One region of the Streptomyces sp. NPDC051740 genome, then DNA from elsewhere that is predicted to be linked to it. Evidence: riboswitches for the same ligand, from Rfam matches in the RefSeq annotation. Region 1 holds a riboswitch; each other region holds the start of a gene.
What was found. A riboswitch is a leader RNA that binds a small molecule or an ion and turns the genes downstream of it on or off. The one in region 1 is predicted to bind thiamine pyrophosphate.

Region 1 (10,408 bases):
CAGCGCTACGAGCAGCTCGCCCGGGAGATCGACAACGCGCTGAACTTCATGCGGGCCTGCGGCACCGACCCGGAGGAGTTCAAGACCGTCGAGTTCTTCTCCTCGCACGAGGCGCTGCTGCTCGACTACGAGTCGGCGCTCACCCGCGTCGACTCGCGCACCGGGCAGCTGTACGACGTCTCCGGGCACATGGTGTGGATCGGTGAGCGCACCCGGCAGCTGGACCACGCGCACATCGAGTTCGCCTCGAGGATCCGCAACCCGATCGGCATCAAGCTCGGCCCGAGCACCACGGCCGAGGAGGCGCTGCAGTACATCGAGCGCCTCGACCCCGAGCGGGAGCCCGGCCGGCTGACCTTCATCGTCCGGATGGGCGCGGACAAGGTCCGCGACAAGCTCCCCGAGCTGGTCGAGAAGGTCACCGCGTCCGGCGCCACCGTGGCCTGGGTGACCGACCCGATGCACGGCAACACCTTCGAGGCGGCCTCCGGGCACAAGACCCGCCGCTTCGACGACGTGCTCGACGAGGTCAAGGGCTTCTTCGAGGTCCACAAGGGGCTCGGCACCCACCCGGGCGGCATCCACGTGGAGCTCACCGGTGACGACGTCACCGAGTGCGTGGGCGGCGGCGACGAGATCTTCGTCGACGATCTGCACCAGCGCTACGAGACGGCCTGCGACCCGCGGCTCAACCGCAGCCAGTCGCTGGACCTGGCGTTCCTCGTCGCGGAGATGTACCGCGACCAGTAGCCGGCGCGGCCGGTGACACCGGCTGAGGGGTGGGGCGTGTATCACACAGGATCGCGCCCCACCCCACTTCTTTGCCCTTCGGGCGACAGGTAAGGTTAGGTTAGCCTCACCGGCCAGGGGTCGGGACGGCTCGACCCAGTGTCCTCCCGGGAGGTGAACCGCGTGTTCGTCTGCAGTTGCTTCGGTGTGACCGAGGAACAGGTGAGGAGTCACGCGGACGCCGGAGCGTGCACACCTCGGCAGATCGCCTCCGCCTGCAAGGCCGGCACCGACTGCGGCGGCTGCGTACGGCGCATCCAGGCACTGCTCGGCCGCGGCTCCTGTCCGCGCCGGCAGCTCGTCGACCAGGGCGAGCCGCCGCTCACGGCGAAGCTCCCGGAAGCCGCGTAGGACCTGCCCTAGCGGGTCGAGAAGCCGCTCGTCCCCGGGCCCGACGAGTCGGGCTGGGACTGCTCGACGACCGTCGACAGGTACAGCGACTCGCCCAGTTTCTCGATCAGGTCGAGCTGGGTCTCCAGGTAGTCGATGTGGTGCTCCTCGTCGGCCAGGATCGCCTCGAAGACGTTGGCCGACGTGATGTCGCCCTTGTTGCGCATGACCTCCACCCCGCGGCGCAGCCGGTCGATCGCCTCCAGCTCGATCTCCCGGTCGGCCTGGAACATCTCGGTGACGGTCTGCCCGACCCGGACGTGGAACAGCCGCTGGTAGTTCGGCAGGCCGTCGAGCAGCAGGATGCGGTCGGTGAGCACCTCGGCGTGACGCATCTCGTCGAAGGACTCGGCGCGCGTGTACTCGGCGAGTTTCGTCCAGCCCTTGTGGTCCTGCAGCTTCGAGTGCAGGAAGTACTGGTTGATCGCCGTGAGCTCGGCGGTCAGCTGCTCGTTCAGGAATTCGATGACCTCGGGGTCGCCCTGCATCGCATGGGCTCCTTCCGCGCGGGGGAACTGGCAGGTTGGGGCGCATGATTGCACCGGCGGAGAAGATCGTCCAGTAAGTACTGACTTAGTAAGTAGGTCCATGCCTGGCAGGTTGTGTACCTGTTTGACCGAATCTGCCGGGCCCGGTTCAGGGGCATCACCACCGGTCTGTCAGGATGGAGGCATGGGTCAGCCGGCGGAACGCGAATCGGGGGAGCGCGCAGCAGAAGGAGCGGAGCGGTTCGAGCTCCCGCCGGGTCAGCGGCTGCAGAAGGGCTGGCCGGTCACGCACTACGGGCCGGTCCCCAAGTTCCGGCCCGAACGCTGGGAGTTCCGGGTCTTCGGCGCCACCGCCGACGGTGCGAAGCACTGCTGGAACCACGAGGAGTTCACGGCCCTGCCGTACACCACCGTCGAGGCCGACCTGCACTGCGTCACCAAGTTCAGCATGGTCGGCGCCGAGTGGGGCGGGATCCCGGCGCGCACCGTCGTGGACATCGCCCCGCCCGCGCCGGACGTCACCCATGTGATGGTCTGGGCGGAGTACGGCTTCAGCTCCAACCTCCGGCTGGCCGACTTCACCTCCGAGCGCGCCCTCTTCGCCACCCACAAGGACGGCGAGCTGCTCACCGCCGAGCACGGCTTCCCGCTGCGGCTGATCGTCCCCCATCTGTACGCCTGGAAGGGCCCCAAATGGGTGCGCGGTGTGGAGTACATGACCGCCGACCGCCGGGGCTTCTGGGAGGAGCGCGGCTACCACAACGTCGGCGACCCCTGGACGGAGCAGCGCTACTCCTACCAGGAGGGGCCCGGGGACGGGCCCGAGCTCTGACAGTCGTACGGTCTCAGGCGTCCCGGAGCTTCTTCAGCCGCTCCACGTCCGCGGCGTGTCCCTCCTTGCCGCCGGGCGTCTCGATGACCAGCGGTACGCCCTCGGTCGCCGGGTGCGTCATCAGCGCCCGGAACGGGTCCTCGCCGATGTGTCCGGCGCCGATGTTCGCGTGCCGGTCCTTGTGTGCGCCGACCACGTCCTTGGAGTCATTGGCGTGGATCAGCTTCAGCCGGCCCTCGCCGACGGTGTCCACCAGCAGATCCAGCGTCCGGTGCATCCCGCTCGGCCCGGCCAGGTCGTGGCCGGCCGCGAAGATGTGGCAGGTGTCCAGGCAGACGCCCAGCTTCGGATGGGCGTCCAGCGCCTCGAAGTACGGCCCGAAGTCCCAGGTCCGTGAACACAGCGAGGAGCCCTGTCCCGCCGTGGACTCCAGCAGCAGGAACGGGTCGTCGTCATGGGTGAGCTCGTCGAGCAGCGGCAGCATGTGCTCCCGCACCTGCCGCAGCGCCACCGCCCGCTCCCGCCCGCCGGTCGCGCTGCCCGTGTGCACCACCACGCCCAGCGCGCCGATCTCCCGGCCGCGCCGCAGCGAGTGCCGCAGCGACTCCACGGACCGCTCGACGGTCGCCTCGGTGTGGGACCCGAAGTTGATCAGGTACGGGGCGTGCACGTACGCAGGGATCGAACCGGCCGCACAGGCCGCGCGGAACGCCTCGTCCTGCCGGGGGTTGCCGGCCGGGGTGGCCCAGCCGCGCGGATTGGCGACGAAGACCTGCACCGTCTCGGCGTTCAGCTCACGGGCGTAGGACAGGCCGACGGAGTGCAGACCGCCGGCCACGGGGACATGGCCGCCGACCGGGTTGCGGGCGGGACCGGACAGGTGACTCTTCACCCGTCAAGGGTGTCACGTGCGCCGGTCCCGTCGGTCAGCGGATCTCGATGGTTATCGTCGAGCCCTTGGGCGCGGTGTCCCCGCCGTCCACGGACTGGCCCTTGACGGTGTCGCCGAAGAGTCCGAGCAGCCCGCGGTCCTCGTCCACGTCGAACCCGGCGTCCTTCAGCTTCCGCTTGGCCTCGTCCACGCTGTCGCCGACCACGTCCGGAACCTCGATCATCTCGGGACCCTTGGACAGCGTCAGCGTCACGGTGTCGCCCTCGGCGGCCTGCCGCCCCGCGCCCGGGGTCTGCCGGGCCACCTGACCGGCGTCGTGCTCGGAGTTGACCCGCCCGGCGGCGATCTTCACCTTGAGACCGGCCTCCTCCAGCTCCGCGCGGGCGTCCTCCGCGTCGTCGCCGGTCACGTCCGGCACGTCCACCGGGCTGCCCTTGCTCACGGTCAGTGCCACCGCCGAGTCCGCGCGGACCTTCGTGCCCTTGCCCGGCTCCGTGGAGATCACCGAGCCCCGCTCCACGGAGTCGCTGAACTCCCGGGTCACCATGCCGGGCTCCAGACCGTCGTCCTTCAGCAGGTCCCGCGCCTTGTCCAGCGGGTAGCCGTCTAGGTCGGGCACCCGCACGGTCTGCGGGCCCTTGGAGAGGGTCAGCGACACCGAGTCGCTGCCGCGGACGCGGGCGCCCGCCTTCGGGTCGGTGCTGATCACCGTGCCCCGCTCCACGGTGTCGCTGTACGCCTCCTCCACCTGGCCGGTGTCCAGCCCGGCGTCCGTCAGCCGGTCCCTGGCCTCCTGCTCGGTCTTCCCCAGCAGCGGCGGGACCTTGGTGAACTGGCCGGAGTTGATGTACCAGATCCCTGTGCCGACCCCGAGGACCAGGAGCACGGCCACGACGATCGCCATCGGTCCGCGCCGCAGCGCCGTCCGGCGCCGGGGCGGCAGCGGCGGCGGGGACTGGAACCGGCTGGTGTGGTGCGGGGGGTCCGCGGGCTCGTCCTCGTTGACGGGCAGTGGGCGGGATGGGGGTCCCCCCGCGCGAGCGAAGCCGAGCGTGGGGGAACCGAGCGAGCGCGGGATGACGCTCGTACGGTCCTCGGCGTTGTCGTGCTCCGAGGCCAGCGCCTGCGGCGGCACCGCGTCGAGCTGCTCGGCGGTGAGCCGGCCGCGCCCCGCGCGGACCAGCGCGAGCAGCGCCACCGCGTCGTGCGGGCGGATCCCGGGGTCGCGGGCGGTAGCCGACGCGACCAGCTCGTCCAGCTCGGCCGCCATGCCGGGCACGGCGGCCGACGGGGCCGGCACGTCGTCGTGCAGGTGCTTGTAGAGCACGATCGCGGGGGAGTCGCCGTCGTGCGGCTTCTCGCCGGTCAGCATCTCGTAGAGCAGGATGCCGCAGGCGTAGACGTCCACGCGGGGGTCGGCGACGCCGTTCTCGATCTGCTCGGGGGCCAGGTACGAGACCGTGCCCAGCACGGTGCCCGTGGTGTTCGTCACCGAGTCCACGGCGCGGACCAGCCCGAAGTCGGCGACCTTGACCCGGCCGTCGTCCCCTATCAACACGTTCTCGGGCTTCATGTCCCGGTGCACGAACCCGGCCCGGTGCGCGGCGCCGAGCGCGGCCAGCACCGGCTCCAGGATGTCCAGCGCGGCGTGCGGCTGGAGCGCACCGCGCTCGCGCAGCACGTCGCGCAGGGTGCAGCCGGCGATGTACTCCATCGCCAGATAGACGTACGCCCCGTCGGTGCCCTGGTCGAAGACCTGCACCACGTTCGGGTGGGCCAGCCGGGCGACCGACTTCGCCTCGCGGATGAACCGCTCGACGAACGAGCCGTCGGCCGCGAGGGAGGGGTGCATCACCTTGAGCGCGAGGATGCGGTCCAGACGGGTGTCCACGGCCCGGTAGACCGTGGCCATCCCGCCGACCGCGATCCGCGCCTCGACGCGATACCGGCCGTCGAGCACCTGCCCGACCAGGGGGTCCTGAAGGGTCGTATCCACGCCCCGAGTCTACGAGCCCCCACCGACACCCCCGACCCGTTCATCCCCCGTTGAAGCGGACCTGTGACGTGCGCAGCTGCGGACAACCCCGCCGCCGCAACTGCGGACACCCCGCCGCCGTAACTGCGGGCAATCGTGCCGCTGGGGCGGCACGGGTGGGCGCGGCGGCACCCTGCAAGCGCCGGCAAGCGAAACCCGCCCCCGCCCAGCTGCAGCCCCGGCACCGTCAAAACGCGGGCCGCTCCGGATCCAGCACAGCCATGCCCTCCGCAGGAGACGACGCCTCGGCGGCGAACCACCGCCGAGGAATCCGCCCCGCCAGCCGGGCCAACCGCCCCGCCTCCACCGCACACCGCATGGCGGAAGCCATCACCACCGGCGCCTGCGCCCGGGTGACCGCCGACGCCAGCATCACCCCCGCACACCCCAGCTCCATCGCCAACGCCACATCGGACGCGGTCCCGGCCCCCGCGTCGAGGATCACCGGCACCCCCGCCCGCTCCACGATCAGCTCGAAGTTGTGCGGATTCCGGATCCCCAGCCCCGACCCGATCGGCGACCCCAGCGGCATGATCGCCGCACACCCCACCTCCTCCAGCTTCCGCGCCAGCACCGGATCGTCGTTCGTGTACGGCAGCACCGTGAACCCGTCGTCGACCAGCGTCTCCGCCGCGTCCAGCAGCTCGATCGGGTCCGGCAGCAGCGTCCGCTCGTCGGCGATGACCTCCAGCTTGACCAGGTCCGTGCCGAGCGCCTCCCGCGCGAGCCGCGCGGTGAGCACGGCCTCCCCGGCGGTGAAGCACCCCGCCGTGTTCGGCAGCACCCGGATGCCCAGCCTCTCCAGCACCGACAGCACGGACCCGTGCACCGAGGGGTCCACCCGCCGCATCGCGACGGTCGTCAGCTCCGTCCCGGACGCCACCAGCGCCCGCTCCAGCACGTCGAGGCTCGGCGCCCCGCCGGTGCCCATGATCAGGCGGGACGTGAAGGACGTACCACCGAGGAGGAACGGATCGTCGGCCATGGTCAGCCTCCCTGGACGGCGGTCAGGACTTCCACGCGGTCACCCTCGCAGAGGGGAGTGGCGGGCCACTGCGCGCGCGGGACGACGGTTTCGTTGAGGGCGGCGGCCACCCCCGAGGGGGCCGCGGTGAGCGACCTCACGACGAGGTCGAGAGCCGTGCCGGGCGCGAACTCCCGGCGCTCCCCGTTGACCGAGATGTTCATACGGGCTGCTCCGTGCGGACGGCGGCGCCGAAGCGCCGGGGGGTGAAGGGGCGGGCCACCTCCGGCAGGGCGCCGGTGGTCAGGACCTCCGCCATGGCGTCGCCGGTGACCGGCGTCAGCAGGACACCGTTGCGGTAGTGGCCGGTGGCGAGCAGCAGCCCCTCGAGCTCCGTCGGGCCGAGCAGCGGCGCGTTGTCGGGGGAGGCGGGGCGCAGTCCGGCCCGGGTCTCGGTCAGCGGCAGCTCGGTGATGCCGGGGACCAGCTCGTGGGCGTCGCGCAGCAGCTCGTACACGCCGCCCGCGGTCACGGTGGTGTCCCAGCCCATCTCCTCGCTGGTCGCCCCGATCACCAGCTCGCCGTTCTCGCGCGGCACCAGGTAGACATGGCTGCCGCGCACCACGGCCCGCACGGTCCGGTTCAGGAAGGGGCCGTGCCGCGCGGGCATCGTCAGCCGCACCACCTGCCCCTTCACGGGGCGCACGGGAGGCAGCACGTCCGCCGGGACGCCCGCGAGCCGTCCGCTGAGGCTGCCCGCGGCGAGCACCACCCGCCCGGCGCCCAGCTCGGTGCCGTCGGCCGTGGCCACGCCCGTCGCACGGTCTCCCGCGACGACGAGCCGCTCGGCCCGCGCGCGGTGGACGGTCACGCCCGCGCGCTCACAGGCGGTGACCAGCGCGGCCGCCAGCCGCCGGGGGTCGATCTGGTGGTCGCCGTCCACCCGCAGGCCGCCGCGCACCCCCGGCGCGAGCATCGGCTCCAGGCGCCGGCAGTCCCGCCCGGACAGCCACTGCGAGTCCAGCCCCGACCGCTGCTGCAGGGCGTGCAGTTCCCGCAGGTGGGCGCGGTCGTCGGCGTCCAGTGCCACGGCGAGCGTGCCGCACGCGCGGTAGCCGAGGTCGTGGCCGGTCAGCTCGGTCAGTTCGGCCGCGAAGCCGGGATAGCGCCGCGCGGAGGCGAGGTTCAGACCGAGCAGGGTCTCCTCGCCGTAGTGCAGTTCCGTGACGGCGGCCAGCATCCCGGCGGCCACCCGGGCGGCGCCGCCGCCCGGCTCGGGGTCCACCACGGCCGTGGCGAGACCGCGCTGCGCGGCCCGCCAGGCCGTGACCAGACCGATGATTCCGCCCCCGACGACGAGGACGTCTGAGGTACGCGTGGGCGACATGGGCGTCCAGCCCCTCCCTTCGCCGGCATGACCCGGATCAGGTTCGTACGGTCGGAGGCCGCCAGCCTCCCTCTCAGCCCGGTGCGTCCGGGCTCCCGCGAGTGCTTGTACGTTGGCCACCCTAGCAACGCACTTGTAAGGGAGCCTCTACCGTGGCCCGCTCGCTCGACGGACTCGTCCTCGCCCCCGTGGCCGACCAGGCCCCCGGCCAGGTCGGCACCCGCACCCGGTTCACCTACCACGAGCGGGGCGGCGAGATCTGGGCCGAGTACGCGGGCGGCGACGTCGTACGCGGACACCTGGTGGGCACCCGCGCGGGGGACCGGCTGGACTTCCGGTACGTGCAGCTCAAGCGGGACGGCACGACCTCCTCCGGGCACTGCGTGTCGACGGTCGTGGAACTGCCCGACGGACGGGTACGACTGGAGGAGGACTGGCAGTGGGAGTCGCAGCCGGGCAGCGGGACGAGCGTGGTGGAACAGCTCGGCTGATCGACGCCGCGTCAGGTGTCTAAGGTGATCGGGTGAGCGAGCAGACGCAGGGACCGGGACGGTCCGAGCCGCGGCGGGTGGTGGTGGCGGGCGCGGGCATGGCCGGTGTGCAGACCGCCCTCGCCCTGCGGGAGCAGGGCTTCACCGGCACCGTGACCCTGATCGGCGCGGAACCCCACCAGCCGTATGACAGGCCGCCGTTGTCGAAGGCGGTGCTGCTCGGCAAGGCCGAGGACTCCGCCTTCGACGTCGACTTCGAGGACGCCGGCATCGAACTGCGGCTCGGCTGCGAGGTGCTCGGCCTGCGCCCCGCCGACCACGAACTGGACACGGAGAAGGGGCCCGTCCCGTACGACGTCCTGGTGGTCGCCACCGGTGCGGAACCGGTCCGGCTGCCGGGCGCGGAGGGCGTGCCCGGCGTGCATCTGCTGCGCACCCTGGACGACGCCGCGCGGCTGCGGCCGGTGCTCGCGCGGCAGCACGACATCGTGGTGGTCGGCGCCGGCTGGATCGGCGCGGAGTTCGCCACGGCGGCCCGCGAGGCGGGCTGCGCGGTCACCGTCGTGGAGGCGGGGGAGCGGCCGCTCGTCGAGGCGCTGCCCGCCGAGGTGGCCGCCCCGATGGCCGCCTGGTACGCCGAGGCGGGCGTCACGCTGCGCACGCACGCGCGCGTGGAGCGCGTCGAACCCGGCGCCGCGGTCCTGGACGACGGCACGCGGCTGCCCGCGGGCGCCGTGGTCGTCGGCATCGGGGCCCGGCCCGCCACCGGCTGGCTGGCGGGCTCCGGGATCGGGCTCGGGGCGCACGGGGAGGTCGTCGCCGACCACCATCTGACGACCTCCCTGCCGGACGTGTACGCGGTCGGCGACTGCGCGTCCTTCCCGTCCGGGCGCTACGGCGAGCGCCTGCTGGTCCACCACTGGGACAACGCCCTCCAGGGGCCGCGCACGGTCGCCGTGAACATCCTCGGCGCGGCCACCGGCCGGGAGCCGGTGGTCTACGACCCGGTGCCGTACTTCTGGTCCGAGCAGTTCGGGCGCTTCGTGCAGTACGCGGGACATCACGCGGACGCCGACCGGACGGTGTGGCGCGGGGACCCCGCCGAGGCGGCGTGGAGCGTCTGCTGGCTGCGGGAGTCCCGCCTGGTGGCGCTGCTCGCGGTGGGACGGCCCCGGGACCTGACGCAGGGGCGCCGGCTGATCGAGGCGGGCACGGCGATGGACGCGGAGCTGCTGGCGGACCCGGCGCGGCCCCTGAAGTCGGCGACGGTGTGATGCTCCCGGCCCGGCGCGTCCGCCCAGGTGGGCGGGGCTGACTTCCGACTGTCAGTGGCAGATGGCAGGCTTGTCCCGTGACCGAGATTGACGCAAAGATCGATGCTCTCGTCCCCGCCTGGCTCACCCTGCCCGACATCGCCGAAATGTTCGGTGTCGAGGTGACGCGCGTCCGGCAGCTGGTCAAGGAGGGCCAGCTCATCGCCGTACGCCGAGGTGAGAACCGCGCGCTGCACGTGCCCGCCGCCTTCATCGACGGGGACAAGGTCGTCAAGGGCCTGACCGGGACCCTGACGCTCCTGCGGGACGACGGCTTCACGGACGAAGAGATGCTGGAATGGCTCTTCACCCCCGACCCCTCCCTGCCGGGCACGCCCGCCCAGGCACTCGGCGAGAACCGTGGCACGGAGGTGAAGCGCCGGGCCCAGGCGCTCGCGGTCTGACCCGGCCCTGACCGTCCGCGATCCGAACACCACCGGCCGGGGCGGCGAGCCCCGGCCGCGGGAACCCGTGCCGGTACGGAGCCCGGGGCGGGCGGTGGGCCGGCCGCGTGACGCGGGGACGGCCTCGCGCCCGCACGGAAGTGTCCGCCGGGCCGCGACCACCGGGATTCCGGGCGGGGCCGCATCGGGCGGTGGGCCGGCCGCGTGACGCGGGGACGGCCTCGCGCCCGCACGGAGGTGTCCGCCGGGCCGCGACCACCGGGATTCCGGGCGGGGCCGCACCGGGCGGTGGGCCGGCCGCGTGACGCGGGGGCAGTCTCTCGTCCGCGCGGAGGCGTTCGCCAGTCCGCGGCCACCGGGATTCCGGGCGGGGCCGCCCCGAGTGCCGGGTGTGGGCGGCTCGTGGTGTCCGGGGCGGTGCGG
Region 2 (10,408 bases), on a different contig from region 1:
GCACTCGGCGGGCGGAGAGGTAAGGACGAGGGCGATGCGAGAGATCTTCACGGGACTGCCGTGGTGGGTGAAGTGGATCGCGGTGCCGGTCATCGCCCTGGTCGTGTTCGGCGGGCTGATAGCGAGCGTGGTCGGCTTCGTGATCGGACTGCTCTTCAAGGCGCTGGTCTTCGTGGCGCTGGTCGGCGGACTGATCTACGTCGTACGGAAGTTCACATCGAGTTCCTCGTCGCGCAGCGACTGGTGAGCCGAGGGGGACCGGTGAGGCGGTAACAGGAATCACCGGTTCCCTCGGGCGGGGGAAGTTTCTCCGGCGGGCCGTCCGCATGCGGTGACAGCCCGTTAGAGTCCGGAACTCGACGCGGGGACGATCCCCGTGAGCGGCGACCCCTCACCCGTGTTCCCCGCACGGGCTGCCCCCTCGCGTTTCGGGAGTGACCCTTGGCCACGACTGGCACCGGCTCCGCGCAGCTGACCGCGGTCCCCCCGCAGCCCCGCTCGCCGACGCCCCCCGCACCGCCGCCCACCGCCACCCTCATCGGCTCCGTCCAGCGAGCCATGCGCCTGCTGGAGACCGTCGCCGGGCACGGCTACGGGGCTCCCGCCAAACAACTGGCCCGCGAGACCGGACTGGCGCTCCCCACCACGTACCACCTGCTGCGCACCCTGGTGCACGAGGGCTATCTGCGCCGCGACAAGGGGCTGTTCTTCCTGGGGGAGGCGGCAGAGCGGCTGAGCAGCAGCGGAGCGGAGCAGAAACGTCGCAGCACGGTGGCCGATGCCCTCGCCCGCTGGCGGGACGCGATCGGCGCCCCCGTGTACTACGCCGTGTACCGCGAGGGCGAGATCGACGTCGTCTGCGTCTCCGACACCCCCGCCCATCCCGCGGTCGAGGAGTGGGCCGACTTCCGGGAGACCGGACACGCCCACGCGATCGGCCAGTGCCTGCTCTCCCAGCTCGACGAGGACGCCCGCCGCGACCACCTCGACCGCCACCCCGTGCGGTCCGTCACCCCGTACACCGTGCGCGACGACCACAGCCTGCTGAGGCGCCTGGAGCGGACGCGGCGCATGGGACCCGTGATGGAGCGCCAGGAGTACGTGCTGGGCACGGTCTGTGCGGCGATCCCCGTCACCGTCGGCTCCGTGGCCGCGTCGGTGGCCATCTCGCTGCCCACGCACCAGGCCGACCGGCTCGTCCCCGCGACACAGCGACTGCAGGCCGAGATGGAGTGCTTCGTCGGGTCACTCACGCTGTCTATCAGTATCTGAAAACTCACTCCTTGTGATCTGCTGTGTACGTTCAGCAAGATTCCCTCTGGTGTCAGGGTCCATGCCCGGCCAGTCCGTGGCGAATGACGGGGTAGGCGATGCGCGAATCCGTACAGGCAGAGGTCATGATGAGCTTTCTCGTGTCGGAGGAGCTGTCCTTCCGCATCCCGGTGGAGCTCCGCTACGACACCTGTGATCCCTACGCCGTGCGGCTGACCTTCCACTTGCCGGGGGACGCCCCCGTGACCTGGGCGTTCGGCCGGGAGCTGCTGATCGACGGCGTCGGACGGCCGTGCGGGGAGGGCGACGTACGCGTCTCGCCGGTGGACCCCGACGTACTGGGCGAGGTGCTGATCCGGCTTCAGGTCGGCAGCGACCAGGCACTGTTCCGTTCGTCGACGGCGCCGCTCGTGGCCTTCCTCGACCGCACCGACAAGCTGGTGCCACTGGGCCAGGAGGGGGCGCTCGCCGACTTCGACGCCCACCTCGACGACGCACTGGACCGGATCCTGGCGGAGCAGAGCGCCGGCTGAAGCGTTACGCCAGTCGGGTGGACCGGTGGCGGAACGCTTCAGCGCGCTCCGCCCGCCACGCGGGACATCAGCGCTTACGGCGCCTGCCCCGCCCGCCGCGCCCCACGGCCGGCCGCGCGTCCGATGCCTGCCCGGCTCCCTGCGTCTGTGCCGGTCCGTGTCCCTGCGCCTGAGCCGTCGGGCGGTCGGCGGAGACCACCAGCGCGGCCAGGGCCGTGGTCACCGGCACCGAGGCCACCAGGCCGATCGAGCCGATCAGGGTGCGCACGATCTCCTCCGCGACCAGCTCGCTGTTGGCGACCGTCCCCACGCTGCTCTGCGCGATGGAGAACAGCAGCAGCAGCGGCAGCGCGGCGCCCGCGTAGGCGAGGACCAGCGTGTTGACCACGGACGCGATGTGATCGCGGCCGATGCGGATGCCCGCGCGGTACAGCCCGCGCCAGCCTGTCGACGGGTTGGCCTCGTGCAGCTCCCAGACCGCGGACGTCTGGGTGACCGTCACGTCGTCGAGGACACCGAGCGAACCGATGATGACGCCGGCCAGCAGCAGACCGCTCATGTCGATCCCGGGATACAGCCCGTGGATCAGACCGGTGTTGTCGTCGGTGTTGCCGGTCAGCGCGGCCCACTCGATGAACACCGAACCCAGGAAGCCGATCAGCAGCAGCGAGATCAGTGTGCCGAGCACCGCCACCGACGTACGCGCCGACAGCCCGTGGCACAGGTACAGCGCGATCAGCATGATCGCGCTCGCCCCCACCACCGCCACGACCAGCGGGTTCGACCCCTGCAGGATCGCGGGCAGGATGAAGAAGTTGAGCACCAGGAAGCTGATCGCCAGTGCGACCAGCGCCATGACGCCGCGCAGCCGCCCCACGGCCACGACGGCGAGCGCGAAGACGCCCGCGAGCAGCGCCAGCGGGAAGCGCCGGTTCACATCGGTGACCGAGTACTGGAGGTCCTCGGGCGCGGAGGGCTCGTAGGCCACCACGACCTTCTGGCCCTCGTGCAGTTGCCGGGACTGGTCCGGCTGCACGATCTCGTTGAACGTACGGCCCTTGTCGTCACCGGTGTCGACCCGGATCGTCGCCTTCTTGCAGGTGCCGTCCGCCTGCTGCTGGGCGGAGGAGCCCTCGGCGGTGGAGGTGTCGCCGGTCGGGACGCCTCCGGAGGCGTTGACGGACTGACAGCTCAGCTCGACCACCTTGGTGACCGTGGCGTGCTGCGTCTGCCGGTCGAAGCCGACGCCGGTGCGCTCGTGCGCCGGGGCACCGCCCGGCCACAGCACGGCGAGCCCGATCAGCACCGCCGCCGCGAACGGGATGAGGATCGCCGCGATGACCTTGCGCAGGTGCTGGGAGACGGGCGCCGCCGGGCCGTGACCGTGGCTGTGCCCGTGCCCGTGGGCGTGGCCGCCGCCGTCTCCGGCGCCGGGCGCGCGCGACGGTTCGGGCGGTGGAAACGGAGGAGGTTGAGTGGGGGTCACCGCCCGATCATCGCAAGAACGGGATGGGGCCCTCTGTTCACCGCGCCAGAAATGACGCTAGCGTGGAGTCGCTTTTGTACACGCGGGAGCTCGGAGCACCGGGCTGAGAGGGCGCTGACCTCCGTCCCAGCGACGTTTCACATGAAACATCACCGAAGGCGAGTGATGTTTCCCACGGAACGTCGGCAGACGGAAACCGCTGCGTCGACCGCCGAACCTGTTACCGGGTAATGCCGGCGTAGGGAGTAGGTCTCATGACCAACAAGGACGCACGCACGCCTGCCTCCACGCAGAACTCCGCCCAGGAGGAGAACACGGAGGCCGGGAAGTCCGTCGGCTGGCACAAGGCGTACGTCGAGGGCACACGCCCCGGCCTGCGGGTGCCGGTCCGCCAGGTGCACCTCACCAACGGGCGGTCGGTCACGCTGTACGACACATCGGGCCCGTACACCGATCCGCTCGTCGACACCGACGTCCGCCGGGGCCTGGCTCCGCTGCGGGAGAACTGGATCATCTCCCGCGGTGACACGGAGGAGTACGCGGGCCGTCCCGTCCGTCCCGAGGACGACGGGATCAAGCACACCTCTCCGCGCGGGGGCCTGCGCAATCTGGACGCCGTGTTCCCCGGCCGGCCGCGCCTGCCGCGCCGGGGCCGCGCGGGTCAGGCGGTCACACAGCTCGCGTACGCGCGCCGTGGCGAGATCACGCCCGAGATGGAGTACGTGGCGATCCGGGAGAACGTCGTGCCCGAAGTGGTCCGCGAGGAGATCGCGGCGGGCCGGGCGGTGCTGCCGGCCAACGTCAACCACCCGGAGATCGAGCCGATGATCATCGGCAAGCGGTTCCTGGTGAAGGTCAACGCCAACATCGGCAACTCGGCGGTGACGTCCTCCATCGAGGAGGAGGTCGAGAAGATGACCTGGGCGACCCGCTGGGGCGCCGACACGGTTATGGACCTCTCCACCGGCCGGAACATCCACACCACCCGCGAGTGGGTGCTGCGGAACTCCCCCGTCCCCATCGGCACCGTGCCGCTCTACCAGGCCCTGGAGAAGGTCGACGGCCGGGCCGAGGAACTGACCTGGGAGATCTACAAGGACACGGTCATCGAGCAGGCCGAGCAGGGCGTGGACTACATGACGGTCCACGCGGGCGTGCGTCTGGCGTACGTGCCGCTCACCGCGAACCGCAAGACCGGCATCGTCTCGCGCGGCGGCTCGATCATGGCCGCGTGGTGCCTGGCGCACCACAAGGAGTCGTTCCTGTACGAGAACTTCGAGGAGCTCTGCGAGATCCTCGCCGCGTACGACGTCACGTACTCGCTCGGCGACGGCCTGCGGCCCGGGTCCATCGCGGACGCCAACGACGAGGCGCAGTTCGCGGAGTTGCGCACGCTCGGGGAACTCAACGCGGTCGCGAAGCGTTTCAACGTTCAGACCATGATCGAAGGCCCGGGGCATGTCCCGATGCACAAGATCAAGGAGAACATCGACCTTCAGCAGGAGATCTGCGATGAAGCCCCGTTCTATACGCTCGGCCCGCTGACGACGGACGTCGCGCCCGCGTACGACCACATCACGTCCGGCATCGGCGCCGCGATGATCGCCTGGTGGGGCACGGCCATGCTCTGCTACGTCACGCCCAAGGAGCACCTGGGCCTGCCCAACCGTGACGACGTCAAGACCGGCGTCATCACCTACAAGATCGCAGCCCACGCCGCCGACCTCGCCAAGGGCCACCCGGGTGCCCAGGAGTGGGACGACGCGCTGTCCGACGCCCGCTTCGAGTTCCGGTGGGAGGACCAGTTCAACCTCGCTCTCGACCCGGACACGGCACGCGAGTTCCACGACGAGACCCTGCCGGCGGAACCCGCCAAGACGGCCCACTTCTGCTCGATGTGCGGCCCGAAGTTCTGTTCCATGAAGATCAGTCAAAGCATCACGGAGCGGTTCGGCGGTACGGCGGCCGAGGGGGCCTCCCCCGAGGAGATCGCCGAGGGCATGCTCCAGAAGTCCAGGGAGTTCGCCGAGGCGGGCAACCGGGTGTACCTCCCGCTGGCCGACTGAGTCCTTCCCGGGAATCCGGTCCGGTGTGCCGCGTACCGGACCGGATTCTCCGGCTCCGTCACCTCGTGGTGTCGTGCGGGTGACGGCGGAGGCCCCTTGAACCCAAGGGGTCGCCGCCCGGGTCCTGGGCGTGGAACGGCGGACAACGCCGTGAGCGCCGAACCATGGGACCGATCGGGCACCTCTCGCACCACTCCGTGCTCAGATTCCCGCGCCTGCGTGGGGGAACTGCCTCCGGACATGACCGGCTGGCGGGACGAGACAGCCGAGGAGAGCGAGCGGCTGCGAGCGGAGGGAGGAGCTCCGCTGTGGAACGGTCCGCGGTACGCCGTCGATTCCCTGGACGTCTCCCGTACCGCTCTCGAAGAGAAGTCCGAGGTGCACCTGAGGCTCCGTCCGACCGACTACTGCACCTTCCTGGCCGCGCGACAACTCGACCGCCGGCTTCCGGACGGTACGACGCCCCGGTCCCGTTACCTGGATCCGGACGAGCCGTCGAAGGCCCCCTCCTTTCTGCAGTGCGGCCTGGGCGTCAATGCCGCGGTGGTCACCGCCGACGACATGCTCGTGGTGACCCGACGCGGCGATCGGGTCCGTACGGCACCGGGCGTCTGGAACTCCTCCGTCAACGAGGGACTGTCGAGACACATCGATTCCTCCGGGAGGAACGCGTCCGATCTCCACGCGGTGACCCGCCGCGGAATGCGGGAGGGACTGTCCCTGGAGTTCCACGCATACTCGCTCGACCTCCTGGCCCTCGTGCTGGACGTGGACGGTCGGGGCTGGGGCGCCCACTTCCACGCACGGCTGAAGGACCTCGGAAGCACGGGCCTCAAGACGCGCATGAGCCGGGGCGTCGCCGACCGGTGGGAGCACCGGACCATCGACTTCGTCCCCTTCCGTCCGGCGACGGTGGTCAGGTACCTGCTGCGGGAGGACCGCGTCCACCGGTGGGCGGTGACGGCACCCACGCTGTTCCACCTCGCTCTCGTGCACGCCTTCGGCCGCTCGACCGTCGAACGGGTCGAGACGCGGATTCTCCGCCGCCTGTGGTGCACACCAGCCTCGTGCGGTCATCGACGGAGCTTTCCGGGACATCCGTCGTGAACACGGCGGAAGCCGGGACGAGACCGAGGAGGGGACGGCTCAGAAGCCGAAGGGGTTCGCGGCGGCGGGCAACCGCGTGCGCCTGCCGATCGCGGACCGGGCGTTCGCCGCGGGCGACGCGGGGGCGGTGCCCGTCGTGGGTGCCGCTTCCGCGGGGCGGCAGGTGTGGTGGCCCCTCCCCTTCGCCGGGGCGGGTGGGCAGACTGGCCCCATGACAGCGAGTCCGATGAGCAAGGGGTCCAATCTTCCCGTCGATGCCCGCGTGGTGCGCGTTGTGCTCGCTTGGGCGGCCGGGGCCGGTGTGCCCGACATCGATGCCTCGGCGCTGCTCCTCACGGAGGCCGGGCGGGTGCGGGACGACGGGGACCTCGTCTTCTACAACCAGCCTCGTCACACGTCCGGCGCCGTGACGCATCTCGGGAAACAGCGCGGAGCGCGGGACACGACCGACACCGTGGAGGTGGACCTGGGGGCCGTGGAGGGGGCGGTCGAGCGGATCGTGCTGTGCGCGTCGGCGGACGGCGGGACGTTCGGGCAGGTGCCGGGACTGGTGCTCAGGCTGCTCGACGCCGGGGCGGGGACCGAGCTGGCCCGGTTCGACATGGCGGCGGGGACGGAGACCGCGTTCATCGGCGGCGAGTTGTACCGACGGCAGGGGAAGTGGAAGTTCCGGGCGGTGGGGCAGGGGTATGCCTCCGGACTCGCGGGTCTGGCCACGGACTTCGGCATCACCGTGGACGACGCGCCCCCGGCCTCGTCCGCTTCCCCCGTGGCCGCCACGCCCCCGGTCCCGTCCGCTTCCCCCGTGGCCGCCACGCCCCCGGTCCCGTCCGCTTCCCCCGTGGCCGCCGCGCCCCCGGTCCCGTCCGCTTCCCCCGTGGCCGCCGCGCCCCCGGCCCCGCCGGTCTCATCCGCGGCCACCTCGGCCCCGGTTCCGCCGCCCCCGCCCGTGCCTCCCGCCGTGCCGGCCGCGCCCGCCCAGCAGTCTGCCGTGCCCCACCCCCACCCCGGTGCTCCGCGGCTCACCAAGGGCGAGGAGAGGCTGCCCGTCGACATGCGCAAGCGGTTGTCGCTGCGCAAGGAACAGGTGGCGGTCAGTCTGCGCAAGCACGGGGCCGCCGAGGTCACCGCACGCGTCATCCTCGTACTCGACGCCTCCGGGTCCATGTCCTTCCTGTACTCCAAGGGGGTCGTGGCCGACGTCGTCGAGCGGATGGCGGCGGTCGCCGCGCAGCTGGACGACGACGGTGAGATGCAGGCCTGGACGTTCGCCTCGAACCCGGCCCGGCTGCCGGATCTGCGGCTGGGTGAGCTTCCCGAGTGGCTGCGGCTGCATGTGCGGGTGGGGGAGGTGGGCCTGTTCCGGCGCGGACGGAAGAAAGGGCTGGAGCCCAGCCAGGTCGACATGCGGGAGGTGGGCATCCAGAACGAGGAGCAGAAGGTCATCGCCGAGGTGCGGGCGTTCGTCCGGGGCGAGCCCACGTCCGCTCCGACCCTCGTCCTGTTCTTCTCCGACGGCGGCGTCTACCGCAACAAGGAGATCGAGCGCGAGCTCCGTGAGGCGGTGGAGGAACCGGTCTTCTGGCAGTTCGTGGGGCTGGGAAAGTCAAATTACGGCGTGCTGGAGCGGTTCGACACGCTGCCGGGACGCCGTGTCGACAACGTCGGGTTCTTCGCCGTCGACGACATCAGCACCGTGCCGGACGCGGAGCTGTACGACCGTCTGCTCTCCGAGTTCCCGCAGTGGATCACGGCCGCGGGACGGGCGGGCATCCTCTGAGACCCGGCCCGGCCCGGCCCGGCCGTCCGGCCCGTCGTCGGATCCGTCCATCCGGCTCGCGCCTCCGGTACGGAGAGCGCAAGCCGACGGACGGGCCGCCCGGCTACTCCGGCCGGTGCTCCGGTCCCCCGAAGTCCGGGCTCGAGTAGTCCGGGCTGGAGTAGCTCGGCCGTGTGCCACGGGCCGCTCCCTCCTCCGGGCTGGAGAAGCCCGGCCGGCCGTACCCCAGGTGCGGGATACGGCTGGTCGGCGGAGGCGGTGCCGTGTGCTGCAGCGCGGTGACCGTCGCCGGGTCGGTGAGCGCGTCCCGCAGGAACGGCAGGATCCCCCGCTCCAGCAGGGCATCGCGCCAGGCGTCCCTGGCCAGGGCCACCTCCCCGTCGAGTTCGTCGTACGACCTGCCGAGCGCCGAGGGCTTGTTGCGCAGTGCGGTGAGCAGCAGGCCCACGGCGGCGACGAGGATGGCGACCGCCGTCACCGCGCCGAACACCCACCCCGTGGTGAGCATGGTCCGGGCGAACGCGGCGTCGGGGTCGAGCATCCGCAGGACGTAGCCGACGAGCAGGAAGATCGCGGCCGCGGTTCCGGCCAGGACGGGTGCCAGGACGGCGACGACGGCGAGGGCGCCGGCCCCGGTGGTCTCGGCGACCTCTCCCATGGTGGCGGCGAGCCCCATCGCGTTCGTGCCCGGCTCGGTGGGGCCGGACTCACGGACGGACGGGGTGGACGACTCCGGTGGCCGGCGCCGTTCCTCGCGGACCTTCACATAGTGCTGGTACTCGGTCGCCGCGGCCGTCGTGATGATCGCCGTGGCGTCGAGTGCCATCGTGCGCAGTTGTTCCGAGTTGAGCCGCTGTCCGACCGCGGCCAGTTCCGGGTGGTGTGGTGCGGAGCGCAGCGCCTCATCGAGAATCCGCTGGTATTCCCGGCGGTCCTCGCTCAGCAGGTGCTGCGGAACGCTGTTCATGTGCATCCCCCGATGCTCCGTAGGGCTTGGGGCTCGGCATGCTGACGAGCCGTCGGGCAGAAACGGAGGGGAGCCTGCTACGGATAAGCCGATGGTAGAGCGGTGACGGCGCGCGGTGACAGGGGGTTTACCGAAATTGGCACGTGCACGGGGCGGTTTCGGGCCGCACGGTCACGGCCCGCTGAACCGTCAGACGCCCAGCGGCAGTTGCTGGACCAGCAGTTTTCCGGCCATGGTGACCCCGCCGTCCATCGCGATGGCGAGTCCGTCGGCGTAGACATGAGGTCCGGTGACCACGGGGCCGCTGTCGTCCTCGTCGTCCTCGGAACCGACCTGACCCGTCAGATAGGGGATCGGGCTGTGGCCGTGAACGACCCGGGTGCCGCCGTACGTATCCAGCAGGGAGCGCACCGCGTCGGCGCCGCCCTCGTCACGGAAGGAGAACCGCTTGGTGAACTTGCGGAACAGGTCCCAGACCTCGTCGGCGTCGTTGCGGGTGAGCGTCTCGCGGACGGTGTCGTTGACCTCTTCGATGGAGCGGCCGTAGTCGAGGTAGGCGGTGGTGTCGGAGTGCAGCAGCAGATGGCCGTCGACCGCCTCGACGGCGTCGAGGCGGGACATCCACTGCAGGTGGTGGTCCTGGAGGCGGTCCATGTCGGTCTTCTGCCCGCCGTTGAGCAGCCAGGCCGCCTGGAAGGTGGCGGTGCCGGCCCCGGAGTTGACGGGGGTGTCGCCGAACCGCTTGGCGCCGATCAGCAGCAGCTCGTGGTTGCCCATGAGGGCCTTGCAGTAGCCGCCGGCGGCGGCGGCCTCGGCGGACAGCCGCATCACGAGGTCGATGACGCCGATGCCGTCCGGGCCGCGGTCGGTGAAGTCGCCGAGGAACCACAGCCGCGCGGTGCCGGCGCACCACTGGCCCGCCGGGTCGAGCAGGCCCTGCTCCTGGAGGGCGGCCACCAGCTCGTCGAGGTAGCCGTGGACGTCGCCGACCACGTACAGCGGTCCCTGGCCGGTGGCGGGCTGCGGGGCGGGGGCGGACGCGGGGTCGACGGTCACCTGAACAGTGTCACCCCGATTGATGATGGGGAGGTCCCGCTGGGTGGGTGTGTATCCCTCCGGGTAGGTCTCCTCGGAGGGCGGGACGACGTCGCCGGGGTGCGTGCTCTGGGCGTACGGACCGGTCTCGTGGACGTACGC
Region 3 (10,408 bases), on a different contig from region 1:
GGCTCCTGGTCACGGCCGCGTCCGCGGGCACGGGCTTCCTGCTGCTCAGCACCCTCGGCCACGCGCTGGGCCACCCCGACCCGGCCTCCTCGGCGCTCCGGCTGGCCTGGTGCGCGGTCCCGCTGGCGGCCACGGTGTACTTCGCGATCGCGGTCGCCCGCACCGATCCGGGCACCCGGCCCAGGCCCGGTCTGTCGGCGATCGGTCTCGGTCCCGCCCGGCTGATGGCGGTCTCCGCGGCCACCACGGCGCTGTCCTGCGCGCTGGGCTCGCTGCTGGCCCTGCTGGTCTTCCTCCAGCTGCGCGGCGACCTCACCGGCATGCCCTCCGACGGCACCGCGACGGACTTCCTCGCCACCGGCCGGCCGCTTCCGCTGCCGGCCGCCCTGACCCTGCTGGCGCTCGTGCCGCTGAGCGCGTCGGCGGCCGTGGCGGTGGCGCTGCGGCCGCGTGAGCCGGCGGCGGGCGCGGCCAGCGCGGGGCGGACGTACGGCAGGTTCGGCGCGTACCGGCGTACGGCGGTACGCGAGTCGTTCGGGGCGTACGGACGGTTCGGCAAGCACCTGGGGGCGGCGGCCCGCGGCCGGCGTACGGCCGAGGCGGCACCGGAGCGGGAGGGCACGGCGGAGGAGGCCCCCGGGACGGCCGTCGGCACCGAGCCCGCCGGCAGCGGACCCGCCGTGCCGCTCACGCCACCGTCCGGGCTGCCGTGGGGCATCGCGGTGCTGGCGGTCGGCCTGGCCGTGGAGGCCTTCGCGAGCCGTGCGGGCGGCGGGGGCGCGCCGGGTGACCGGCCCTCCGCGCTGCTCGGTCTGGCCCTGACCGCCGTCGGTCTCGCCCTGGCCGGTCCCGGCCTCGCCCATCTGTGCGGCAGGCTGCTGCAGACGGTGCGGCCCGGCGCGCTGCGGCTGCTGGCCGGGCGGGTCCTGATGACGGAGGCCACGCGCATCGGGCGCCCGCTGGGCGTGGTCTGCGCGGTGCTGTCGGCCGCGTACGCCATGGCCTCGCTGCACGACCGCGAGGACGCCTCAGCCGGCCCGCTCGTCGTGCTCGGGGTGCTGCTGGTGGCCGGCTGCACGACGGCGACGCTGCTGACGGCCGCCGTCGAGGCCAAGCAGGCCCGCGCCGGCACCACCGCCGCGCTGCGGCGCCTCGGGGCGGCCACGGGGACGCTGCGCCGGGCCGCCGTGCTCCGCGCGGGTGCGCTGCTGGCCCTGTTCGGGCCGTTGACCCTGGTCGTGGCCGAGCTGTCGGCGTGGCCGCTGGCCCGCTGAGAAGCCGTCCGGAAACCGGTTCGAAAAAAATCTCCGCGGGCCGATGAGTTCCGCGCGGACCCCCGGTCTACCCCCACGAACACCATGGAAGCGAACGGGAAAGGCCCCGCCATGTACCAGCAGATGATCTTCGTGAACCTGGCCGTCAACGACCTCGACGCCTCGAAGAAGTTCTTCACGGAGCTCGGCTACTCGATCAACCCGCAGTTCAGCGACGAGACGGCCGCGTCGGTCGTGATCAGCGACACGATCGTCGCGATGCTGCTGACCAGGGAGAAGTACGCGGGGTTCACCAAGAAGGAGATCGTGGACGCCACGAAGAGCAGCGAGGTGCTGCTGGGGCTGAGCGCGGAGAGCCGCGAGAAGGTCGACGAGCTGGTGGAGAAGGCCGTCGCGGCGGGCGGCTCGGTCACCGGCGAGACCCAGGACTACGGCTTCATGTACGGCCGCGCCTTCGACGACCTCGACGGCCACACCTGGGAGGTCATCTGGATGGACCCGGCCGCGATGCAGGGCTGACGCACACGCGGGTCCGGGGGCGCCGTTCGGCTCGGGCCGGCTTCGGGTGACGGCGCCTTGTGGCCGCCCCGAGCGGGGACGATGAGGGCCCCTCCCGCGCGTGGAGATCCCCGCTCGAGCGAAGCCGAGCGGGAGGAGCGCGCAGTTGCGAGGCGGAGGAGGGCGTCAGGGCAGAGCCCTGGCGCCCGACGAGAACGCGGCTGGGGCCCCTCCGGGCGGCGTCGTCGCCGGTGGCCGACCTGAGCCGAACGGCACCCCCTAGCATGGGCGGGTGCAGACGAGTCCCGCCCATGCCGTCCATCACGGGGACCGCGAGATAGAGACGCTCGAGGAGTTCGACGCGATCGTCTCGTCGCGCGGCACGCTCTCCGGATTCCGTGTCCAGTCCGTCGATCTGACCGACCGGACACGGGAGTTGCTCACCAACGACACCGCCGGGGCCGTCTTCCTCGGCTGCCCGATGCGTCCCGACGCGGCGGAGAAGCTCCGCGCCGACGGCGCCCTGGTGCTCCCGCCCGTCCCCGGCCTGCCCTTCGACCCGTACCGGGGGCGTCTCTACACGCCCGGCGACCTGTTCGCCTCGCTCGACAAGGGCTACGAGGCGACCCCGGACGCGCTGGCCTACACCTGGTTCCAGCGGACCAAGGCGGACGGCGACATCTTCGCCTCCATGCTGCGCGCGGTCCACGACGACTCCATGTCCGACACCCTCGACGAACTCCTGCGCGGGGCACGGGTCGTGGGCGTGATGGGCGGTCACGCGATGGCGCGCGGCACCGAGGAGTTCCGGGGTGCCGCCCGGCTCGGGCGGGCGCTGACCCACGCCGGGTTCACGGTGGCGACGGGCGGCGGTCCGGGCGCGATGGAGGCGGCGAACCTCGGCGCCTACGCGGCCCCGTACGACGACGCCATGCTGGACGATGCCTGCGAACTCCTCGCCTCCGCGCCCTCGTTCACGCCGTCGATCACCGACTGGGCGCGTGCCGCCTTCGAGGTGCGCACCCGCTGGCCGAAGGGCAACCACTCGATCGGCATCCCCACCTGGTTCTACGGCCACGAGCCGCCGAACGCCTTCGCCTCGCACATCGCGAAGTACTTCGCCAACGCCACCCGCGAGGACGGGCTGCTGGCCCGCTGCGACGCGGGCGTGGTGTTCCTGCCGGGCGCCGCCGGGACCGTACAGGAGATCTTCGACAACGCGACGCCGAACTACTACGGGTCGCGCGGTGAGCCCACGCCCATGGTGCTGGTGAACCGGGCGCACTGGACGGAGAAGCTGCCGGCCTGGCCGCTGCTGCGGTCGCTCGCCCGGGAGCGCTCGATGGAGGCCCGGATCGCCCTGGTCGACCGGATCGAGGAAGCCCCGGAGGCCTTGAAACGTCTGGGCGGTTAATAAGAAGGCAAAGCCCCGTCCCACTGTAGGCATATGCGTTGACACTACTTATGCGGCGCTTATAGACCTGAGAGCCGTACGGGAGTGCTGATGCTCCGTCAACACTCCCTCCACCCCCCGCATTTACGCTCTCCCGTAAGGACAAACGTGGCAGTTCTGTCCGTATCCCGCCGTACCGTCGCGCGCTCCGTGCGCGCCCTCGGTGTCGTCTCCGCGTCCGCCGCCCTCGCGATCGGCGTCGCCGGCAGCGCGGCGGCCTGCAACATCACCGAGTTCTCGGCCGAGGCCAAGTGCGTCGGCGACAAGGGCGTCATCACCGTCACCGACAAGGACCCGGCCGGCGTCCCCGCCACCATCACCGTGTTCCTGCAGGACAAGCAGGTCGGCGAGCAGGTGGTCAAGGGCACCGCCGAGGGCACCGTCATCACCTTCGAGGAGGACTGGAAGCCGAACGCCGAGTACCGCATCCACGTCGACGCGAAGCCCTACGTCGACGAGGACATCAAGCCGAACCTGGTCACCCCGGCGACGGCCTGCAAGACGGAGGAGGAGCCCCCGGCCGAGGAGGAGCCGGAGCCGACCCCGTCGAAGTCCTCCTCCACCCCGGCCGAGGAGCCCGAGCCGACCCCGTCGGAGCCGGAGAGCGAGAGCACCGCTCCGGCGGACACCTCGAGCAACGCGCCCTCCCCGGCCGGTGAGTCGAACCTCGCCGAGACCGGCGCCAACTCCAACACCGGTCTGATCGCCGGCATCGCGGCCGCCCTGGTCGTGGTCGGCGGTGGTGCGGTCTTCTTCGGCATGCGCCGCCGCGGGGCGAGCAACCAGCGCTGACGCCTCACGCACACATCGGCGGCCCGTCCCCTTTCCCGGGGGCGGGCCGCTTCCGTTACCGGCCGCTCAGCCGAACGTCGCCCGCTCCAGCCACAACTCCAGCAGCTTCCGGTCGCCGAGCACGTCGAGGCCGGGGGCGTCCAGCGGCAGCCGGCGGTAGAAGGCGAGGAGCACGGAGGTGAGCGGGCCGCGCAGGGCGACGGTGGCCTTCTCGTGGCCGCGCCGCCAGGAGACACCCTCCTCGCCGAGCTCGATCAGCCACTCCGAGTGGATCTCCGGCCGGGTCCCGGTGGCGTGCAGATGGATGGTGCGCCGAGGCCCCCGCAGGTCGTGCACCGTGTCGTCCGGCAGCGTCCGCTGCGCCCACTCCACGATCTCCAGCCACTCGTCGACCGCGTCCGCGGCGACCTCGGGCGCGACCTCGTAGGGCAGCCCGGCGGCCAGGGTGGCGTCCGCGCGGTGGACGGTCACCTCGTGCGTCATACGGCGGGCCCAGAACCCGGCGCTGTGAATCCCGGCCCAGCTCCACACCTTCGCGTCCGGACCGGCCTCGCGCAGCGCGCCGACGACCAGTTCGCCGGACTCCGCCAGCCAGGCGTCCAGCGCGCCGGGGTCGCCCCACGCCCCGGGCCCGGCGAACCCCGGCACCTGGTCCTCGGGGACGTCGTCCTCGGCCCCGGTCCGCACCATGACGTCCACCCAGCGCAGGGCACCGCCGGTGTGCCGTACGAGCTGCTCCAGGGACCAGTCGGGCGTGGTGGGCACGGTGCCGGACAGATCGGCGCCGGACGTCACGACCGTCCGCAACTGCCCTACCTGGTGTGCGATTTCCTCGCAGTAGCGGTCATGCGCGAGTGGTGTCATGCCGCACACCCTAGGCAGTCGCGCTCATCCCAGCACGGCGATTTCCGCCGCGTCGAACTCCACGCCGACCTCACCCCCGACCTCCGGCGCGGCCCTGAGCGCGCAGGCCGCCTCCAGGCGGGGCGCGTCCTCGGGCTGGAGGTGGACGGTGACATGGGTGCCGCGGAAGGTGCGTGCGGCCACCGTGCAGCGCAGGCCCTCGCCGACCGGGACCAGGCGGACACCGGCGGGGCGGACGAGAAGGGTCCGCGTGCCCTGCGGGGCGCCTTCCGGGACGGGGAGCTTGCCCCAGGGGGTCACCGCGGCATCGTCGCCCACCGTCGCCTCGACGACGTTCTCGAAGCCGAGGAAGCGGGCCACGAACGCGTCGGCCGGACGCTGCCACACCTCAAGCGGCGTACCGGACTGGGCGATCCGCCCGTCCCGCATCACCACCACCCGGTCGGCCAGCGCGAACGCCTCACCCTGGTCGTGCGTCACGGCGAGCACCGTGGTGCCCAACCGGCCGAACAGCTCGCGCAGTTCGACGACCAGCCGTTCCCTGAGCGACCGGTCGAGCTGTCCGAGCGGCTCGTCGAGCATCAGCAGCCGGGGGCTGGGCGCGAGGGCGCGGGCGAGCGCCACGCGCTGCTGCTCGCCGCCGGACAACGCGGCGACGGCGCGCCCGGCCGCGTCCGGCAGTCCCACCAGGTCCAGCAACTCCCTTACTCGTTCCGCCTGTTCGCTCCGCGACGCGCCGTGCATGCGCAGGCCGAAGGCGACATTGCCGCCCACGTCCCGCTGCGGGAAGAGCTGGTGGTCCTGGAACATCAGCCCGACGCCGCGCTTGTGCGCGGGCACGCCCGACTGGTCGTGTCCGTCGAGCGACACCCGCCCGGAGTCGAGAGGCTGCAGTCCGGCCACCGCCCGCAGCAGCGTGGACTTGCCGCTGCCGCTGGGGCCGAGCACACACACGATCTCGTGCTCCGCGACCCCCAGGTCGACGGCGTCCAGCACCGGCCGCCCACCGAAGCGGACGGTCGCGTCCTGAAGGCTCAGCAGCATCTAGAACTCCCCGGTCCGGTCGGTCCGCAGCCGCTCAAGGACGAGCAGCGCCACCGCGCACACGATCATCAGAATCGTCGACAGGGCCATCGCCTGGCCGTAGTTGAGGTCCCCGGGCCGCCCCAGCAGCCGCGCCACGGCCACCGGCAGCGTCGGGTTCTCCGGCCGCGCGATGAACACCGTCGCCCCGAACTCGCCCAGCGACACCGCGAACGCGAACCCGGCGGCGATCAGCAGCGCCCGCCGCACCAGCGGCAGGTCCACCTCCCGCCACGCCCGCCACGGCGACGCCCCGAGCACCGCCGCCGCCTCCCGCAGCCGTACGTCCACGGCCCGCAGCACCGGCAGCATGGTCCGTACGACGAAGGGGACGCCGACCAGCGCCTGCGCGAGCGGGACCAGGATCCAGGAGGCGCGGAGGTCCAGCGGCGGCTCGTCGAGGGCGATCAGGAAACCGAAACCGACGGTCACCGCGGACACCCCGAGCGGCAGCATCAGCAGCGCGTCGAAGCCGCGCACCAGCCGTCCCGCGTCCCGCCGGGTCAGCGCCACGGCGGCGAGACCGCCGATCACCATGGCGATGACGGTGGCGGCGACGGCGTACTGGAGCGAGTTGCCGACCGCCTCGATCGGCGCGACCAGGAACACTCCCCCGTCGTCCTGGGTCAGCTCCCGGTAGTAGCCGAGACCGGCGGCGCCGAAGGAGCGTTCCACCAGTACGGCGAGCGGCAGCAGGAGCAGTACGGCGACGGTGGCGACGACTCCGCCGAGGAGCGCCCACTGTCCGGCGCCGCGCGGACGGCGCGCGGTCACCGAGGCGTCCACCAGCCGCAGCGCGGTCTCCCGGCGCCGTACGGTCCAGGCGTGCAGGGCGAGGATCGTGCCCACGGCGACGAACTGGATCATCGTCAGGACGGCTGCCGTGGACAGGTCGAAGATCTCGGAGGTCTGCCGGTAGATCTCCACTTCGAGGGTGGAGAAGGCCGGCCCGCCCAGGATCTGCACCACGCCGAAGGAGGTGAAGGTGAACAGGAAGACCATCAGCGCCGCCGCCGCCACGGCGGGCGCGAGCGCGGGCAGGGTGACGGTCCGCCAGGCCGCGAACCGCGAGGCGCCGAGCATCCGCGCGGCCTCCTCCTGCCGCGGGTCGAGCTGCGACCAGAGCCCGCCCACGGTGCGTACGACGACGGCGTAGTTGAAGAAGACGTGCGCGAGCAGGATCGCCCACACGGTGGTGTCCAGCCGTACGCCCCACAGTTCGTCGAGGAGTCCGCCGCGGCCGACGAGCGCCATGAACGCCGTACCGACGACGACCGTCGGCAGCACGAACGGCACGGTGACCACGGCCCGCAGCACCTGCTTGCCGGGGAAGTCGAAGCGGGCGAGGACGTACGCGCCGGGCAGGGCGACCAGCAGGGTGAGGGCGGTGGAGACGAGGGCCTGCCAGGTGGTGAACCACAGGACCTGACGGACGTCGGACTGCGCCAGTACGTCCCCGATCCGCCCGAGGTGCCAGGTCCCGTCGGTCTTCAGTCCGCGCGCGACGATCGCGGTGACGGGGTAGGCGAAGAAGACGGCGAAGAACGCGACGGGCACGGCCATCAGACCGAGCCGCGCCGCGCTCCCGCGCCGCCTCGCCGCGGTCCGCGTCACTTCAGTACGAGCGAGGTCCACGACTTGACCCACTGGTCACGGTTGGCGGCGATCTTCTCCGGGTCCATGGTCTGCGGGTCCTTCGCCTGCGGCCCGAACTTCACGAACTCCTGGGGCACCCGGGCGGCCTCCCGCACCGGGTAGACGAACATGTTGAGCGGCATGTCGTCCTGGAACGTCTTGCCGATCAGGAAGTCGAGCAGGGCCTTGCCGCCCTCGGGGTTCTTCGCGTTGCTCAGCAGCCCCGCGTACTCGACCTGGCGGAAGCAGGTGCCCTCGGCGACACCGGTGGGCGCGGTCTCCGGCTTCGGGTCGGCGTAGACGACCTCGGCGGGCGGCGAGGAGGCGTACGACACCACCAGCGGCCGGTCGGCCTTGGCCTGCTTGCCGCCGGCCGAGCCGGAGAACTCCTCGTTGTAGGCCTGCTCCCAGCCGTCGACCACCTTGACGCCGTTGGCCTTGAGCTTCTTCCAGTAGTCCTGCCAGCCCTCGTCCCCGTACTTGGCCGCGGTCCCGAGCAGGAAGCCGAGGCCGGGTGAGGAGGTGGAGGCGTTCTCGACGACGAGGAGGTCCTTGTAGGCGGGCTTGACCAGGTCGTCGAGGCTCTTCGGCGGGGTCAGGTCGTGCTCGTCGAACCACGCCTTGTCGTAGTTGACGCAGACGTCACCGCTGTCGACGGGGGTGACCCGGTGCTTGTCCTGGTCCACGCGGTACTCGTCGAGGATCAGGTCGGAGCCCTTGGCCTCGTACGGCTGGAACAGCCCGTTGTCGAGGGCGCGGGACAGCAGGGTGTTGTCGACACCGAAGAAGACGTCGCCCTGGGGATTGTCCTTGGTCAGGATGGCCTTGTTCACGGCCTGCCCGGCGTCGCCGTCCTCGAGGACCTTGAGCTTGTATCCGGACTGCTCCTCGAAGGCGGCGACGACGTCCTTCGACACGGCCCACGAGTTGTGGCTGACGAGGGTCACGGTCCTGGACCCGCCGCCGCTCGAGTCGTCGCCGTCGGACGCCCCGCACGCGGACAGCGCGACCAGCCCCAGCCCGACGGCCAGGACCGTGACCTTCTTGGTGATGTCCACTTGATTCCTCCTGGGGTGACCAGGAAGAGACGCGGCCCTGCCCGGGACCCCGCTGCGGGGTCCCGGGCAGGGCGCAACAGCTCGAGTGATGACCGATCTCCCTACCCAGAATGACCTGGGCCAGGTTCGGAGGGTCTGCGGCCGGTGCCGCACTCTCAGCGCTGTGGCGCTCCCCTGTCGGAATATGTAGATGTGATTGCCCGGGTCACATTACCGTTCGCTCGCGGCGAGCTGACCACACGCCCCGTCGATCTCCTGACCACGGGTGTCCCGGATCGTCACCGGTACACCGTGCGCGGCGATCGCCTCCACGAACGCCTTCTCGTCCTCGGGACGGGAGGCGGTCCACTTGGAGCCGGGGGTGGGGTTGAGCGGGATGAGGTTGACGTGTACGGGGCGACCCTTGAGCATCCGCCCGAGGCGGTCACCGCGCCAGGCCTGGTCGTTGATGTCCCGGATGAGCGCGTACTCGATGGACAGCCGCCGGCCCGACCTGGCCGCGTACTCGAACCCGGCGTCGAGCACCTCGCGCACCTTCCACCGCGTGTTCACGGGGACGAGGGTGTCGCGCAGTTCGTCGTCGGGGGCGTGCAGCGAGATGGCGAGCCGGCACTTGAAGCCCTCGTCGGAGAACCGGTGGACGGCCGGGACGAGACCGACGGTGGACACGGTGATCCCGCGCTGCGACAGCCCGAGCCCGTCCGGCTCGGGATCGGTGAGGCGGCGAATCGCCCCCACGACCCGGTTGTAGTTGGCGAGCGGCTCACCCATGCCCATGAACACGATGTTGCTCAGCCGCGCCGGGCCGCCGGGCACCTCGCCGTCCCTGAGCGCCCGCATCCCGTCCACGATCTGGTGCACGATCTCGGCGGTGGACAGGTTCCGGTCCAGCCCGGCCTGCCCGGTGGCACAGAACGGACAGTTCATGCCGCACCCGGCCTGGGAGCTGATGCACATGGTCACCCGGTCCGGGTACCGCATCAGCACCGACTCGACGAGCGTGCCGTCGAACAGCTTCCACAGCGTCTTGCGGGTCGTCCCCTGGTCGGTCGACAGATGCCGTACGACCGTCATCAGCTCCGGAAGCAGCGCCTCCCGCAGCTTGCCGCGGGAACCGGCGGGGACGTCGGTCCACTGCTCCGGGTCGTGCGCGTACCGCGCGAAGTAGTGCTGCGAGAGCTGCTTGGCACGAAACGCCTTCTCACCGACCGCGACGACCGCCTCCTTCCGCTCGGCGGGCGTGAGATCGGCAAGGTGCCGCGGCGGCTTCTTGGCTCCGCGGGGGGCGACGAAAGTAAGTTCTCCGGGTTTAGGCATGGCGTTACCAGTGTCGCAGATCAATTCGTGTGGCCTGCAGCCGTGAGCTCTGGGGATGACAACGGTCGTCGCCGGTCGCCGTGGGCCCTCCCCGGAGGAGCAGGGCTCCACCGCTTCGGCCTCCAGGTGCTTCGCGTCCCGCCTCTTCTTCGGATACCGGGCTTCCGCCGCGCCCCCTTGGTCGCAGCGATCCCGCGGGGAGGCGCCGGTCGACGACGTGACGCTCCGCGCGCAGGTGTTCCGTGGCCCGGGAGCTGCCGGCCGGCCTTACCCGGTCCGAGTCATTCCGCTTCGGCGACCATCTTCCGGGCCGCTTCGACCTGCTGTTCCTGCTTCTCCTTCAGCGTGCGCAGAACCTTGGCACTGTCATCTATCAGCTCCTTCTGAATCGTTTTTTCGGAGCTGAACCATGTGTCCAGCAGGCCGGTTTCCTC

Region 2: it holds a riboswitch for thiamine pyrophosphate, as region 1 does, so the genes downstream of both, thiC (phosphomethylpyrimidine synthase ThiC) here and thiO (glycine oxidase ThiO) in region 1, are expected to answer to the same signal.
Region 3: it holds a riboswitch for thiamine pyrophosphate, as region 1 does, so the genes downstream of both, ACIA6T_RS13100 (thiamine ABC transporter substrate binding subunit) here and thiO (glycine oxidase ThiO) in region 1, are expected to answer to the same signal.

Annotation. Positions count from the first base shown of each region.
Region 1 covers NZ_JBITCL010000001.1:557,575-567,982, reverse strand. Annotated here, with positions in the region: gene ACIA6T_RS02680 (class II 3-deoxy-7-phosphoheptulonate synthase) at 1-750, shown strand, start outside; gene ACIA6T_RS02675 (bacterioferritin-associated ferredoxin) at 904-1,140, shown strand; gene bfr (bacterioferritin) at 1,149-1,667, opposite strand; gene ACIA6T_RS02665 (sulfite oxidase-like oxidoreductase) at 1,852-2,499, shown strand; gene ACIA6T_RS02660 (deoxyribonuclease IV) at 2,513-3,391, opposite strand; gene pknB (Stk1 family PASTA domain-containing Ser/Thr kinase) at 3,426-5,387, opposite strand; gene ACIA6T_RS02650 (thiazole synthase) at 5,614-6,411, opposite strand; gene thiS (sulfur carrier protein ThiS) at 6,414-6,614, opposite strand; gene thiO (glycine oxidase ThiO) at 6,611-7,777, opposite strand; TPP riboswitch at 7,775-7,886, opposite strand; gene ACIA6T_RS02635 (hypothetical protein) at 7,930-8,268, shown strand; gene ACIA6T_RS02630 (NAD(P)/FAD-dependent oxidoreductase) at 8,301-9,542, shown strand; gene ACIA6T_RS02625 (Rv2175c family DNA-binding protein) at 9,620-9,985, shown strand.
Region 2 covers NZ_JBITCL010000005.1:299,902-310,309, forward strand. Annotated here, with positions in the region: gene ACIA6T_RS11320 (DUF5326 family protein) at 35-247, shown strand; gene ACIA6T_RS11325 (IclR family transcriptional regulator) at 442-1,272, shown strand; gene ACIA6T_RS11330 (SsgA family sporulation/cell division regulator) at 1,371-1,805, shown strand; gene ACIA6T_RS11335 (YibE/F family protein) at 1,873-3,291, opposite strand; TPP riboswitch at 3,364-3,553, shown strand; gene thiC (phosphomethylpyrimidine synthase ThiC) at 3,546-5,357, shown strand; gene ACIA6T_RS11345 (hypothetical protein) at 5,598-6,464, shown strand; gene ACIA6T_RS11350 (VWA domain-containing protein) at 6,676-8,244, shown strand; gene ACIA6T_RS11355 (hypothetical protein) at 8,348-9,217, opposite strand; gene ACIA6T_RS11360 (metallophosphoesterase) at 9,401-10,408, opposite strand, start outside.
Region 3 covers NZ_JBITCL010000006.1:246,863-257,270, reverse strand. Annotated here, with positions in the region: gene ACIA6T_RS13135 (hypothetical protein) at 1-1,274, shown strand, start outside; gene ACIA6T_RS13130 (VOC family protein) at 1,386-1,793, shown strand; gene ACIA6T_RS13125 (LOG family protein) at 2,065-3,186, shown strand; gene ACIA6T_RS13120 (LAETG motif-containing sortase-dependent surface protein) at 3,334-4,017, shown strand; gene ACIA6T_RS13115 (maleylpyruvate isomerase family mycothiol-dependent enzyme) at 4,084-4,881, opposite strand; gene ACIA6T_RS13110 (ABC transporter ATP-binding protein) at 4,906-5,925, opposite strand; gene ACIA6T_RS13105 (ABC transporter permease) at 5,926-7,527, opposite strand; gene ACIA6T_RS13100 (thiamine ABC transporter substrate binding subunit) at 7,575-8,657, opposite strand; TPP riboswitch at 8,738-8,843, opposite strand; gene rlmN (23S rRNA (adenine(2503)-C(2))-methyltransferase RlmN) at 8,868-9,974, opposite strand; gene ACIA6T_RS13090 (hypothetical protein) at 10,256-10,408, opposite strand, start outside.